Regions from separate parts of the Paenarthrobacter sp. FR1 genome, predicted to be linked through region 1. Evidence: riboswitches for the same ligand, from Rfam matches in the RefSeq annotation. Region 1 holds a riboswitch; the other holds the start of a gene.
What was found. A riboswitch is a leader RNA that binds a small molecule or an ion and turns the genes downstream of it on or off. The one in region 1 is predicted to bind thiamine pyrophosphate.
Positions count from the first base shown of each region.

Region 2: another riboswitch for thiamine pyrophosphate. It lies ahead of thiO (glycine oxidase ThiO); the one in region 1 lies ahead of ACR30Z_RS16095 (ECF transporter S component).

Region 1 covers NZ_JBPFSF010000008.1:132,198-139,748, reverse strand. Annotated here, with positions in the region: gene ACR30Z_RS16125 (Na+/H+ antiporter subunit D) at 1-1,519, shown strand, start outside; gene ACR30Z_RS16120 (Na+/H+ antiporter subunit E) at 1,516-2,082, shown strand; gene ACR30Z_RS16115 (monovalent cation/H+ antiporter complex subunit F) at 2,079-2,357, shown strand; gene mnhG (monovalent cation/H(+) antiporter subunit G) at 2,347-2,739, shown strand; gene ACR30Z_RS16105 (DUF4235 domain-containing protein) at 2,801-3,061, opposite strand; gene ACR30Z_RS16100 (NUDIX hydrolase) at 3,098-3,775, opposite strand; TPP riboswitch at 3,893-4,029, shown strand; gene ACR30Z_RS16095 (ECF transporter S component) at 4,107-4,727, shown strand; gene ACR30Z_RS16090 (ABC transporter ATP-binding protein) at 4,727-6,295, shown strand; gene ACR30Z_RS16085 (energy-coupling factor transporter transmembrane component T family protein) at 6,292-7,086, shown strand; gene ACR30Z_RS16080 (GNAT family N-acetyltransferase) at 7,170-7,551, opposite strand, start outside.
Region 2 covers NZ_JBPFSF010000001.1:372,358-379,908, forward strand. Annotated here, with positions in the region: gene ACR30Z_RS01675 (hypothetical protein) at 2-304, shown strand; gene ACR30Z_RS01680 (4a-hydroxytetrahydrobiopterin dehydratase) at 396-731, opposite strand; gene ACR30Z_RS01685 (thiazole synthase) at 746-1,543, opposite strand; gene thiS (sulfur carrier protein ThiS) at 1,547-1,783, opposite strand; gene thiO (glycine oxidase ThiO) at 1,780-3,060, opposite strand; TPP riboswitch at 3,052-3,171, opposite strand; gene thiE (thiamine phosphate synthase) at 3,199-3,882, shown strand; gene ACR30Z_RS01705 (ferritin-like fold-containing protein) at 3,901-4,569, opposite strand; gene ACR30Z_RS01710 (TM2 domain-containing protein) at 4,682-5,632, shown strand; gene ACR30Z_RS01715 (RNB domain-containing ribonuclease) at 5,742-7,235, shown strand; gene ACR30Z_RS01720 (DEAD/DEAH box helicase) at 7,504-7,551, shown strand, end outside.

The DNA of each region.
Region 1 (7,551 bases):
CCTGCTCATCAGGCACCACTCTGCGCAGCGGATGGTCAGCATCGGCATCCTGAGCGCGACCCTCCTGCTGGAGTGCCTGCTGCTGATCTCCGTGTGGAACGGTGGCACCACGTCCGTGACTCTGGGTGGTTGGTTGCCGCCGTGGGGCGTTGTCCTGGTGGTGGACCAGTTCTCCTCCCTCATGCTGGTGGTTTCCACCGTGGTGAGCCTCGCCGTCCTGATCTACGCCACCGGCCAAGGCATGGCTGACGGAGACCAGGAAGCGCCGGTCTCGATTTTCCACCCCACCTACCTGATCCTGGTGGCAGGCGTGTCCAACGCCTTCCTCACAGGCGACCTCTTCAACCTCTATGTCGGCTTCGAAATCCTGCTGACGGCAAGCTACGTGCTCATGACCTTGGGAGGGACGGGTCCGCGCATTCGTGCGGGTGTCACCTACGTGGTGGTTTCCGTGGTGTCCTCCGTGTTGTTCCTCGTAGCCATTGCCATGATCTATGGCGCCACCGGAACCATCACCATGGCGGACCTGGCCATCAAGCTCGCCGAACTGGACCAAGGCACGCAGAACCTCCTGCACGTGATGCTGTTGGTGGCCTTCGGCATCAAGGCCGCTGTGTTCCCATTGTCCTTCTGGCTGCCTGACTCCTACCCCACGGCGCCGGCGCCGGTCACCGCGGTGTTTGCCGGGCTGCTGACCAAAGTGGGCGTCTATGCCATGGTCCGCACGGAGACACTCCTGTTCCCGGGGGACACCCTTAACGTCCCCTTGATGGTGGTGGCGCTCCTTACCATGGTGGTCGGTATTCTGGGCGCCCTGGCCCAGAGCGACATCAAACGTCTCCTGTCCTTCACCTTGGTCAGCCACATCGGGTACATGGTGTTCGGTTTGGCGATGAGCTCGGTGGCGGGGTTGGGTTCAGCCGTCTTCTACGTGGCGCACCACATCACCGTGCAAACCAGCCTGTTCCTGGTCACGGGTCTCATAGAGCGACGTGGCGGCAGCTCGTCCATTGACCGATTGGGCGGCTTGGCCAAGTTGTCTCCGCTTCTGGCTTTGCTGTTCTTTGTCCCGGCAATGAACCTGGCCGGCATTCCGCCCTTCTCCGGGTTCCTGGGCAAGTTGGGTCTGTTGCAGGCCGGAGTGGAGTTGGGGACACCCCTGGCCATCGTGCTGGTGGTGGGCGGCGTAGTCACCAGCCTGCTGACGCTGCTGGCGATCGCCCGTGTGTGGAACAGGGCCTTCTGGCGGAAGCCCGAAGACGCCGAGTTCCCCGACCCCGTGCTGAAGGCTACCGGCAACGTCGGCGTGCTGCCCCGGACAATGGTGGGTTCCACGGCCGGCCTGGTCATATTTGGCGTCGCCCTGACGGTCTTCGCCGGACCGCTCTTCCAGGTGGCCGACGGTTCCGCCCGCATAATGCTGGACCGATCCGCCTATATCCATTCGGTCCTGGGCGATTCCGTCGAGGTGCCGCCCCTTGCACAAACGGATGAAGTGCAGACGGGTGATGCCAAATGAGCCGCAAACCGATTTCGTTCCGCACCGAACTGCCACTGCTCATCTGGTTGGTGATTGTCTGGGGCGCTCTGTGGCGGGATTTCAGCCCCGGCAACCTGCTGTTTGGTGCCCTGATCGCAGTGCTGGTGGCCAAGTTCTTCTACCTCCCACCCGTGGAACTGAGCGGCAGGTTCAACATCCTGCGCGCCATTCCCTTTGCCCTGATGTTCCTCGCCAAAGTTGTGGCAGCGAGCTTCGTGGTGCTGTACCTGGCGGTGGCCAAAGGCCCGAAGGTGCGCAGCGCCGTCGTCGCTGTTCCGCTGCGGAGCCATTCGGACCTCATGGTGACCGCCACCGGGCACGTCATTTCCCTGATTCCCGGCTCCCTGGTGGTGGAAGTGGACCGTTCAACGTCAACGCTTTACCTGCACGCGCTGAACATCTATGAAGAAGCCGACATCGACAAGATCCGGCAGGAAACCCAGAACATCGAAGCGGGACTGATCCGCATCATGGGTACTCGTGAAGAAGTCGAGGCGCTTAGGGCTGAAGCGCGTCCCGGCATGGAAGGGGCAACGCAGTGAAGGAATTCGTCCTGGTGGCCACGGCTGTCATCCTGAGTTTGGCTGCGGCAGGCGCGATTGTCCGCATCGCCATCGGACCGTCCCTGCTGGACCGCGTCCTGGCGTCCGACGTGCTGCTGGCCATTCTCGGCGCCGCACTTGCCGTGGATATGGCGATGAACCGGCACCTCAACAACCTGATGCTGCTGGTGGCCCTAGCGGTGATTGGGTTCATCGGCTCGGTGACGGTTGCCCGGTTCGTGGCCGAGCGGAGGGAACAGAACAATGAGTCCTGACGCCACCGGCGTGGACGCCGTCATTGATGTTGTTACCGCTGTGTTCTTGGTGGTGGGTGCCCTGATGTCCCTCGGCGCGGCCGTGGGCCTGCTGCGCTTCCCGGACCTCATGAGCCGCATGCACGCCGCCACCAAACCGCAGGTCCTGGGGTTGTTCCTCATGCTGGCGGCGATCGGCCTGCAGATGCGGACGTGGTGGGTATGGCCTGTCCTGGTGGTGGCGTGGATTTTCCAGCTGCTGACGGCCCCCGTCTCTGCGCACATGGTGGGGCGCTCTGCCTACCGCACCAAGCACGGGCACCGCGAGATGCTCACCAAAGATGAGCTTGAGGCCGTCGTCCAGCGGGCAGCAGCGGGCCAGGAACCCGCGAACGACCGCTGAACCGCCCATAAAAAAGCGCGGGCCCACCAAGGTGGCCCGCGCTTTGTTGTCCGGATGGTTCCTAGACGATGTCCTGGGATTTGGCGAAGCGTGCGATGGCACGCTGCGTGCCACGGCTGGCAAGGACCTGGATGAGGGTACTGACGAACGCGGAAATCAGTGCGAAGGTCAGGGCCGAGCGCAGGCTTGTTTCCATGTCATCGTTGCCTACGGGTGGCTTGTTGCCAGTGGCCTTTTCCCACCCTTTGTTGACGAGTTTGGTTCCGACGAAGCCTGCTCCGAGGCTTACTCCGGCACCCAGCAGCTTGAAGAAGAGGTTCATGTCCCCAGCCTAGCTGTAAAGGCCGGGGGAACACTGCTAGCGCCGGCTTTCCCGTTCCTTCAAAAACGCAGCCATGGAACCCTCCGGTGCCAGCACGGGGACCACAGCATGTTCGGCGGACCACATCGCCTCCACAGAACCAAACCCGTCGATTTCCTTCAGCAGGTAGTAGGTGGGCGGCATCAGCTGCAGGGTGCCGGCAGCCTCGGCTTCCAGGATTCCGTTCACAGGCATCCATAGGGATTGCCACGCTTCCGTGGTTTGGTGCTGCGGCTCGGCTCCCGGCGAAGGCTTGGCGACGTAGAAATACGTATCGAAGCGCTTGGGCATGTCCGTAGGGGTGATCCAGTTGGCCCAGGGACGGAGATCCGAGGCGTCGATGCTCAGGCCGGCTTCCTCCTGGACCTCCCGGATGGCAGCTGTGAGTACCATTGCTGCAGCGTCCGGATCCGTGCCGATGGAGCTCTGGTGCCAGTCCGCCGCGTGGGCCTGCAGGAGTTCGGTGGGGTAGTCCCACCCGGATTGATCCGCGGCGTCCACCCGTCCTCCGGGGAAGACCACCATCCCGGCAGCGAAGTCCATGGTGCTGACCCTGTGCTGGACGAAGGCCTCGAGCCCGTCCGCGGTGTCGCGAAGCAGGATGACGCTGGCAGCAAGCCGGGGTTCGGGCACGGGTTTGGTTCCTGGAAGTCCTGAGCCGGGAATGTCCGTCATGAAAATGTGCCCCTTTGCTGCGGTCGGATCTGCTGGTCCATTCTCGCAGGATTGTGACCGGGCCCCAGCGCCGGCCACACGCGCAGGTGTAAACTGAACCAGCCCATCAGGGCAGATTGATAACGACAGGGGAGCGCCGCCGTCGAATCCTGCAGGAATGCGGGAGACGCGAGGGCGCTGAGAGTGCGGACAGCCGCAGACCCTCGAACCTGATCCGGTTAGTACCGGCGCAAGGGAGTCGAGCTTCTCAGAGTGTCCGGATCCGGGCGGCGCAGGCCGGCTGGGGAATCCGGGGAGCACTTTCCCCTCCTGTACCTCAGGAGGCAGAAAAATGACCACGGTAAACGTGAAGAAGACCAGTTATAGCTGGCGTGTTGTAGACATCGTGGTGGCGGCCCTTATCGCCATCGCCGGCGGCGTGATCTTCTGGGCATGGTCCCAGGGCGCCGCACTCGTATCCATTCCCATGAACGCGACGTATCCGCCGCTCACCGGCCTGATCGCCGGTGGCTGGATGATCCCGGCGGTCTTGGGCATGCTCATTATCCGCAAGCCGGGTGCGGCACTGTTCTGCGAAGCCGTGGCAGCCACGGGTGAGCTCATTATGGGTTCGCAGTACGGCACCACAGTGCTCATCTCGGGCATCCTCCAGGGCCTCGGCGCCGAGCTGATCTTCGCCGCGTTCCGCTACAAGAAGTTCAACCTGCCCACGGCACTCCTTGCCGGTGCCGGTGCTGGCCTTTTCTGCGGCCTCAACGACTCCTTCCTGCCTTGGGGTTGGAACATCGCTTACGAAGCCATCGACAAGCTGGCCTACATCACTTTCACCACCATCTCCGGCGCGATCATCGCAGGCGCACTGTCATGGGTCGCCACCCGCGGTTTGGCCAAGACGGGCGTCCTGAGCTCCTTCGCGTCCCGCAAGGCCGCTTCGGAGCCAGTCTTCAGCTGATGCCCGCCACCAACAGCGGCGCTGTCAGGCCTGCCGCCATCTCGGCCGAGGGCTGGGGTTGGCGGCACGCCGGTCGGGCCAAGCCTGCCATTCAAGGCCTTGACCTCAGGATCGAACCCGGGGAGCGCGTACTGCTGCTGGGGCCTTCAGGCGCCGGCAAGTCCACGCTCCTGCACGCCCTCGCCGGGGTGCTGGGTGACGAGGAGGACGACTCTGACGAGACCGGCTCCCTGCTGATCGACGGCGTCACTCCCCGCGAGCAGCGAGGCCGCGCCGGCCTGATGCAACAGGATCCGGAAACGCAGGTGGTCCTCTCGCGGGTGGGTGACGACGTCGCCTTCGGTGCCGAGAACCTGGCCGTACCGCGGGACGAGATTTGGTCCCGCGTCCATGAAGCGCTCGACGACGTCGGGTTGCGTACCGCAGCAGGCGGCGGCTTGGCGTTGGATCACCCGACGGCGGCACTCTCCGGTGGGCAGAAGCAGCGCCTTGCGCTGGCCGGCATCCTGGCGATGCGGCCCGGGCTGATCCTGCTGGATGAACCTACGGCCAACCTCGATCCTGCAGGGGTGTTGGAGGTCCGCGATGCCGTGAAGCGCTGCGTGGACAAGACCGGCGCCACGTTGGTGGTGGTGGAGCACCGGGTGTCTGTGTGGAAGGACCTGGTGGACAGGATCGTGGTCCTGCAGCCGGGTACCGGCTCAGAAGCCGGTACGCCGGGCGTCCTCCTGGACGGCCCGCCGGACCACGTCCTATCCGAGGCCCGCACCATGCTGATGGGTGCCGGCGTTTGGGTTCCGGGGTATGTCCCGGCAACCCGCGCCCGCCGCAACGAACCCCGGACCGCCCAGCTCCTCCTTGCGGCGCAGGACCTCTCAGTTTCACGGGAGAAACCACGCAGGAAGGGCTTCAGGACCATCCCGCCGGTTCCCGTGCAATCCGGCATCAGTGCCCAGGTCCGGGCAGGCCAGGCGCTCACCATCACGGGTCCCAACGGTGCCGGAAAGTCCACCTTCGCGCTCACGTTGGCCGGTCTTCTGGCGCCGGTGGATGGCACGGTGAGTGCCGCCGTCGAGCTTTCAGAGGGAGTGGGCATGGACCCCTTCAAGTGGAAAGCCGAGCAGCTGATTTCCCGTATCGGAACCGTTTTCCAGGAGCCGGAGCACCAGTTCGTCACGGGCAAGGTCCTGGACGAACTCATGTTTGGCCCGAGGCACCTGGGCCATGGCGAGGAACGCGTGGACGAACTGTTGGAGCGGTTGCGCCTCACCCATCTGGTGGACGCCAATCCGTACACCTTGTCCGGCGGCGAGAAGCGTCGGCTCTCGGTGGCCACCGTGCTCGCGGCGCATCCGAAGGTCTTGGTGCTCGATGAGCCGACGTTTGGCCAGGATGCGAACACCTGGGCCGAATTGGCGTCCTTCCTGTCCGAATTGCTGGACGCCGGAACTGCCGTGGTCTCAGTAACCCATGACCAAGAGTTCAGCGCCGTGCTCGGCGGCACGGAACTGCAGCTCGGCCCGTCCACGCGCACGGAAAACGACCGCCAGGAAGCCGGTGCAGCATGAGGGATGCACTGAACCTGCGGGGTAACCAGGCGCTGCTGACCCGCGCGAATCCTTTGGCCAAGTTCGGCTCGGTCTTCCTCATTTCCCTGGTGCTGGCGCTGTCCATCGACTGGGTGTCGGCGTCTACGGCGCTTGTTGCGGAGTTGGCGCTCTTCCCGCTGGCCGGCCTCACTCTCCGCTTGCTGTGGCAGCGTGCCTGGCCGCTGATCATCGCGGCAGCGATCGGCGGGTGGAGCACAGCGATCGTGGCTGCTGACAGCGGCGCTGTCCTGCTCGACGTCGGACTCTGGTCCATCAGCGAAGGTTCCCTCGAGCTGGGGCTGGGTTTCATGCTCCGCGGCTTGGCGATCGCGCTCCCGGCGATCCTGCTGATGACCTGCACCGATCCGACGGACCTGGCCGATGCGCTGGCGCAGAAAGCAAAGCTGCCGCACCGCTTTGTCCTCGGGTCTCTGGCAGCCATGCGTTTAGTGGGCCTCATGGCAGAGGAGTGGCAGACCATCGGCATGGCCCGCCGGGCACGCGGCGTCGGCTCGCAGGGCAGCCCGTTCCAGCGCCTCAAGGCTACGCTCGGGCAGAGCTTCGGGCTCTTGGTGCAGGCGGTTCGCCGGGCGTCGAGGCTAGCGGTGACCATGGAAGCCCGCGGTTTTGGGGGCGGTCAACGCACGTGGGCACGAGAATCAACGTACTCGTTGCTGGACGTTTGGGTGGTCCTTGGCGGGCTGGTGATTGCAGCGGGAGCAGTGCTGGCCGCTGTGGGCGCGGGGACATGGAGTTTCGTCTGGCGCTAGCGCTGACATGCGCTGGAACGCTGGACACCAAACGTGCCGCCGGTAGCGTTGGGGGCCGCCGGCGGCACTTCCCTTGTGGCGGTTTAGCGCTGCTGTTCCTGGATCTCGTCAAAGCCGGCGCGTGTCAGGAACCCCAGTTGGGCTTCCTTCTCGGCGAGCTGAATGATGGGACCGAGCTCGAAGCAGGTGGCTTCCAGGCGACGCAGGGCCTTGGCATTGCGGGAGTCCGGCTCCACGATGATCCGGTCCTTGCCCGGCAGCGAGAACATGTACTTGATCAGCGACGTTCCGAGCCTCGGCGTGAAGTGTGGAATGGGCCGCGTGGCCGGAGCCAGCAACAGGTGCATCCCAATGTCCTCCTCGCGCGCAGGGTAGGCCTCGCCCACGGGGTCGTGCAGTGGTTCGTACGTCTGGAACAGGGCCAGCGGCTCCCCGTCGAGCACCACCAGGAACGCGTGGTGGGTC
Region 2 (7,551 bases), on a different contig from region 1:
CATGCTTTCACTCGTCGTGGTGGTTCTCGCCACCGTTGCCACCGGCTTCATTGTGTGGGCGAATGACAAGCGGCACGGCAAGTATGGAATCGCATTGCCGGCAGGTGTCTCGGCGGCTGTCGGAACGCTGAGCTGGATCGCGTTCATCAGCGCCGGCTTGGGGTACCAGCCCGGCGCGACATGGGTCCCTTGGATCCTGCCGATCGTGCTGGGTACTGCCGCAGCTGCCGGCGTGGTGGTTTATCTGGGCCGGACGCGGACCAAGCACGATACCGCGGTGATGACCAAGGCCCTCCGGCTCTAGGCTCATACCCGGTCCCGCATCACGTCTACACGACAGCAATGGCCACCACCCCCAGGGGTGGTGGCCATTGCTTGTGGCGTTCAAGTCTTTTTCAAGCGGCCGGGTAACGCCCGGGCTCCGCAACGGCTTCAACCGCCGCCGCGGCTGCACTCACGGAGGCCGCGGCCGCGACGTCGCGCCGGGTCACCTGACCGCCGGCGTCATGTGAGACATAGCGCAAGTACACCCGGTTGTAGCGCCAGTCAAGATCCGGGTGGTGGTTTTGTTCTTCGGCGATCCGGCCAATCGCGGCGATCAATGCCAACGCCTTGGCCGCCGTCGAGGTTTTGTAGACAGTTACCAGGCCGCCGTGAAGTTTCCAATCCGGAAGGTCCCTGAGGGCGGCGTCGACCGCGGCTTGAGTCAGGTGGTCTGCCTGGTCGGCCATGATTGCTCCTTCGGCTAGAGGAACTCCGCCCGGCCTTCCATGGCCGAGGACGCGAGTGCGTGCTCCCGCCGCGGAATCCGGCCTGCCCGTTTGGCCAGCCTACCGGCGATGACAGCGTGTTTGAAGGCTTCGCCCATCTGCACGGGGTTCTGCGCACGGGTAACGGCTGTGGCCAGCAGGACGGCGTCACAGCCCAGTTCCATGGCAAGCGCTGCGTCCGAAGCGGTTCCAATTCCGGCGTCGAGAACCACCGGCACGGAGGCCCGTGACACGATGAGGTCGATGTTGTGCGGATTCAGGATGCCCAAGCCGGTTCCAATGGGCGAGCCGAGCGGCATGACGGCTGTGGCGCCAAGGTTTTCCAGCCGCAGCGCCAGGACGGGGTCGTCATTGGTGTAGGCGAAGACTTTGAAGCCGCGGTTCACCAGTTGCTCGGTGGCGTCCACCAGTTCAACGGCGTCAGGAAGAAGCGTGTGCTCGTCCGCGATGACTTCCAGCTTCACCCAATCGGTTTCCAGTGCCTCACGTGCCAGTTCCGCCGTCATGACGGCATCTTTGGCCGTGAAGCAGCCAGCCGTGTTGGGCAGCACCCGGATGTCGTTGTCCACCAAGAGCTGGAACAGCGAGCCGGCCTCAGCCGGCGAATAACGCCGCATGGCGACTGTGGTGAGCTCCGTCCCCGATGCCAGGAGGGCGGCTCCGAGGCCGTCCAGGCTGGGCGCCCCTCCCGTGCCCATGATCAGGCGGGAGCCGAATTCGACGCCGTCAATCACCAAGGCGTCTGTGCGGATTTCAGTACTTGCTGTGGTCATGGTTCAGCCTCCTTGGACTGCGGTTACGAGTTCGAGTTCGTCTCCGTCGGCGAGCGTCGTCGCCGACCATTGGCTGCGCGGCACAACTTCGGAATTACGCGCGACGGCGACACCCAGCTTTCCGCCGTCGGCTGCCTGTCCCTTGTGGTCCAGGACCCGGCCGGTGATGGAGCTGACCAGGGTGCTGACCGAGGCGTCGTCCGCCACTGTATGGTGGGCGCCGTTGAGTTTGATGTTCATACTGGTTCCTTGCTGGGAGCGGCTGCTGGCGTGGTTGTGTGGGGTTCCGGGAAGTTGGTCGCGAAACGGTCCGGCCGGAAGCGGGACCACCGGGAGTCCGACGAACCGCCGATCAGTTCGCCGACAATCCTGGCGGCTACAGGCGTGAGGAGAACACCGTGACGGAAGAAGCCTGTGGCTATGACCAGCCCCGCGATGTCCCCGCGTGAATCGGCCACGCGACCGAGCAGTGGAGCGTTGTCCGGGGTGCCTGGCCGGGCACGGGCCGTGGCCTCGAGCAATTCGAGCTCAGCCACTGCCGGAACCAGGACCTGGGCGTCCCGCAGGAGCTGGTAGACACCGCCGGCGGAGACTGCGTTGGACGTCGCCGACAGGGCATCCTCGCGCTGGGTCGCTCCAATAACGACGGTTCCGTCGTCCCTGGGGACTATATACACGGGCACCCCGCGGACCATGCCCCGGACGGTAGCTGTCACCAACGGCTGGAGGTGCGCCGGGACTCGAAGCCTGAGGATGTCGCCGTAGACCGGCCGCACCGGGAGGCCCGTGGCCTCGGGGAGGCCGAGCAAGTGCGCAGCACCCAGTCCGTTGGCCACCACTGTCTCACCCGCGAGGACTGTGCCTCCGGCTTCGAGTTCCACTCCGCAAACCCGGTTCCCATTCCACAGCACTCCGCGCGCGGAGTCGGCTACGGCGAATCCATGGTCGGCACCGGCCACCCAGGTGTCGTCGCCGGGCGAATGGGCGGCCAACCCCGCCAGCAGACAGTTTGCCAGTTTCCGGGGATCCACTTGGTGGTCGGCTGGAATGTCGAAGGCGCAGGAAATTTGGGGGCTGAGCAGGGGCTCGCGTTCCCGTGCCGCCCGCAATGCCAGCGGCTCGACGTCCAAACCAGCGGCGAGCTGCACCAACCGCAGATCGGCGAGCGCGCGACGGTCGGCGGCGTCGGCACCCACGGCGAGGGTCGGCGTCGTACAGTATCCGGTGCCTTCCCCGGCTCGGGGAAGGCCGCCCACGAAAGCCGGCCACAGACGGGAAGACTCGAGCATGAGCTCCAGAAGGTCTTCCTCCTGGTAGTGCAATTCGCTGACCGGTGCAAGCATTCCGGCGGCGGCGAACGTGGCGCCGGATGCCGGGGCTGGGTCGATGAGCGCCACTGAGCGGCCCTGCCGACGGACCTCGTGGGCTATCCCCAGGCCGATGATGCCTCCGCCGATGACGGCGACGTCCGCGCGAACTGTCGATGTGTTGCCTGGAGCGTGGCGGGATTCTGCCATTCGGTTCCTTCCCTACGCCGGTACTAGCCGGATCAGGTCAAGCGGTCGGCGCTGAAGCCCTCTCAGCCGGACAGTCATATGACGAAGGTCGCGGCTCCCGCAGTACGTGCCCAGTTTAGAGGAACTACTCTGGATTCCATGACCCAGCCTGAATCCCTCGCCTCAGCCCGCCTCTATCTGTGCACGGATGCACGCAAACGGCAGGGCGATTTTGAAGACTTCGTCGACGCCGCGTTTGCCGGCGGAGTGGATATCATCCAGCTCCGCGACAAGACCATCGAAGCGGCCGAGGAACTGGAAATACTGGCCGTCCTGCGCAGCGTTGCGCAGCGGCACGGACGACTCTGGGCCGTCAACGACCGCGCCGATGTTGCCAGTGTTTCCGCGGCTCCCGTGTTCCACATCGGGCAAAAGGACCTTCCGTTGAAGGTTGCCCGCACCTTCCTTCCCAAGCCCGCAGTGATCGGCCTTTCCACCCACACTCCGGAGCAGGTGAATGCGGCAATCACGGCCTCCCCCGGGAACGACGGCTTGGACTATTTCTGCGTTGGTCCGGTCTGGGCAACACCCACCAAACCGGGCCGGACAGCAGTGGGGCTGGACTTGGTCACATATGCCGCAGAAGCCACCAAGCGCGCAGACGAAACCACCCAGGTCGCCGTCGAGCTGCCGTGGTTCGCCATCGGGGGCATCGACCTCAACAACGTGGAACAAGTGGTGGCCGCAGGAGCCAGCCGGATCGTCGTCGTGCGCGCCATCACCGAGGCGGAAGACCCGACGGCGGCAGCCAAGTCGCTGCTCGAAGCCCTGGACGCCGGGTAGCGCCAACGCGGCGGGCAGTCAGGCGGTCAGTCCGAGTTCCGTCATTCGGCGCGCGTGCCTTTCGGCGAGCTCGCCGGTCAGTTTCCTCACCGCGGCCCGGGCGTCGCCGCCGTTCTTCAACGTTGGCCCCACCCTGGGGTGTTCCATTCCCACGCGTTGTGCCTGCGTCAGGGCTTCGCCTACCAACCGGCGGCCCCATAACGCCAGCCGGGAGGCCAGCCTCGGGTCATCGGCCAACGCCCGCCTCAACAGGACGCGGAGGACTTCGGTGGCTTGGTCGGGAGATGCCACCCGCTCAACGAACTGCTGCGTCCCGGCATCGAGGAACCCTGCAACAGCACGGTAGAAGTCCGAGGAAACGGTATCGATGACGTAGGCCTTCATCACGGATTCGAACCAGTCCCCCGGTTTGGTGCGCTCGTGGAAATGGTCAAAGGACCGCTGGAAGGGCAGCATGGCCTCCTCGGGATCGATCCCCATTTCGGAGAGTCGATCGCTGAGGAGGGCGAAGTTTCCGTAGGCACCCACGGCTATCTTGGCCAGTACCGACCGGTCATGGAGTGTGGGCGCGTAGCGGGAATCGAACGAGAGCCGCCCGAATGCGGACAACTCGCCATATGCCATGGCTCCGAAGAGCTCTGCTGCGAGTTGATCGGCCGAGGCGGGTGGGTCCGGTGAAGTGCCCATGGTCCAAGACTAACCCTGAGGCCTACTAGGCTGGCTCGAAGTGAGTTGGCAGCGAGGCGTCCCAAACGTGCCCCTGCCCTCACCTCGTACCCACCCCACTGAAGGATCATTAATGAGTCACCCGAGCTACCCGCCCTCGCCCCAGAACGATGCCGGAGCAGGAGTTCCGCAGATCCCCACCGCGCCCGTCGGCTACGGAGGCCAGTACCAGGCCGGGCCGCAGAACGATTTCCAACCCGGCCCGGGTTCAGCACAGTACGGGGCTCCAGGGTTTGGTGGTCCCGCCAAGTCCTTCCTGGTTACCTGGATTCTCTCCCTGCTCTTGGGTGGACTCGGCGTGGACCGCTTCTACTTGGGCAAGATCGGTACCGGCATTGCGAAGTTGCTCACGGCGGGCGGCTTGGGCATCTGGTCCATCGTGGACCTCATCATCACGCTCACAGGAAATGCACGCGATAAGCAAGGCCGTCCGCTGGCGGGGTATCCGGAGAACAAGAAGAAGGCCTGGATCATCACGATCGTCGTATGGTTCGCCGGGCTCATCATTGGAATCGTGTCCACGGTGGTGTCTTTGACGCTCGTCGCGGCTGCAGTCCAGGGAGGTACCACGCCTGTCCCGGCCCTCCCCTCGACTTCCCAGGAAGCGCCTCTGCCGTCGCCGGGGCCTGTCACTGACGCCAACTCCTTCATGGTCACCGTCTCCGACGGCAACACGGTGAAAGTCAGCATCGTCAACTCCGGGTACACCACCGAGATTCCCGACATGTCCTACATGAAGCCGAAAAACGGAGGGTTCCTCCTGATGGAGGTTTCGTGGGAAACGGTCACGGGAACCAGCCTTTCGGCTCCGACAAACTTCGAGGTCTTCGACGCTGACGGCAACAAGGGAGAGCAGATCTACCTTGAGGAAGCCATGGGGAGCCTGCCTTCCGAGGAAGTCGGACCCGGACAAGTCCGTCAGGGCGTCATCGCCTTCGACATCAAGAGAGGCCCCACCTCGGTGGTGGTCAACGACGACTTCGGCGATAAGGCTGCCACGGTCACGCTGACGCCGGCCAGCTAGCAGCTCCTCCGGATTCACTGCGCTTCGAATGCCCGTTGTCCTTTGGACAGCGGGCATTTGCGTGAGGGCGTCCAAGACTATCCGTGTGTTTAGGGCTAACCTGATTTTCGTGTCACATCATCGGATAGCTCCCAACGTCGACGACTCAACGGACCAGCTCGCGGCGGCCCTTGCCGCGCTAAGGACGGAGCTGGAGCTGCCTGGAGCCTACCCAGCGGAGGCAGTCGCGGAAGCCCAGGAAGCCGTGGACACCCTTGAGCTCCCTGACCGGGACCTGCGCGACATTCCGTTCGTGACCATCGACCCTGCGACTTCCACGGACCTGGACCAAGCCCTCTTCATAGACCGCGCAGGCGACGGCTACAAGGTTCTCTACGCCATCGCCGACGTGCCTTCCTTCGTGGCTCCGGGCGGCGCCCTGGACGCCGAAACCCGACAGCGGGGGCAGACGTTCTACGCCCCCGATGGCCGAATCCCGCTGCACCCGGAGGTAATCAGCGAGAATGCCGGCAGCCTGCTGCCGGATCAGGACTGCAGCGCCTTCGTGTGGAATTTTGACCTGGACACCGACGCGGAGGTTGTCACCGTTTCCGTGGCACGTGCCACGGTCCGAAGCCGTGCCAAGCTCAGCTACAAAGGCGCCCAACAGCAGATCGACGACGGCTCGGCCCCGCCCGTCCTGGCGCTTCTCAAGGAAGTGGGGCTGAAGCGGGTCGAACTGGAACGGCTCCGTGGTGGCGCGAGCCTCAACATGCCGGAACAAGAGATAGTCCAAGCGACCGACGGCGGCGGGTACAGGATCGCCGCGGCTCCCTCGCTGCCCGTAGAGGATTGGAACGCACAGATCTCCCTCATGACCGGGATGGCCGCAGCCCGGCTGATGCTTGATGGCAAAGTGGGCATCCTGCGCACCATGCCCGCACCTGACGAGCGTTCGTTGCAGCACTTCAAACGGCAAACCACCGCCCTCGGCAAACCGTGGGACGGACAAGTCACGTATGGCGAGTATTTGCGGACCTTGGATGCCTCCGATCCCAAGCAACTGGCCATCCTGCATTCGGCTGGGACCCTCTTCCGAGGTGCCGGCTACACGCCCTTTGACGGCGAGGTGCCTGACACAATCGTCCAGGCAGCCATCGGCGCACCCTACGCCCACACCACAGCTCCCCTGCGCCGCCTGATTGACCGGTTCGTCCTGGTGATCTGTGAAGCCCTCAGCAACAACCATGACATCCCCGCGTGGGCGCGTGATGCCCTGCCGACATTGCCCGACATCATGGCGGGTTCGGACCAGCTGGCCGGACGCCTTGAGCGCGCAGCCCTGGATACCGTGGAAGCGGCGCTCGTCGCCAACCATATTGGCCAGGAGTTTGATGCTGTGGTGATTTCCGGATCGAAGCCTTCCAATGGCAACGGAAACGGCAACGGCAGGAGTAATGGGAACGGCAATGGCCCTTACGGCGTTGTCCAGATTGCCGAGCCGGCCGTCACGGCCCGCTGTGACGGCGAACTGGAGTCCGGGACCCAGGTCAGGGTACGTCTCCTGAAGGCCGACATCGCCAGCCGGGAGATCAGGTTCGAACTATTGGCGAGACCCCTTTAAACACGCGATCCGGGCTTTAGGGCTCCCAGAGGATAGACTGGGCCTGTAGTAATGGATGCCCGGTCGTTGATTCAGTTAATTTTTGAACTCAACAAGCCCGCCCCTACGCGATCTTGAGATGTACCAACTGGTCACCAGTGCCAGTACTTAGATAGCCCGCGATCGGCTTCCACTGGACTTGCTTGCGCGCCCGTTCGTGCTCCGGTACGGCTCCGCCGCCCCCGTTGAGCATGCAGCGCCAATGCCCAAATGAATAAGGAAACTCCCTGTGAGTGAATTGCATACCCATGAAGTCCTGACCGACTCCACCGGAACA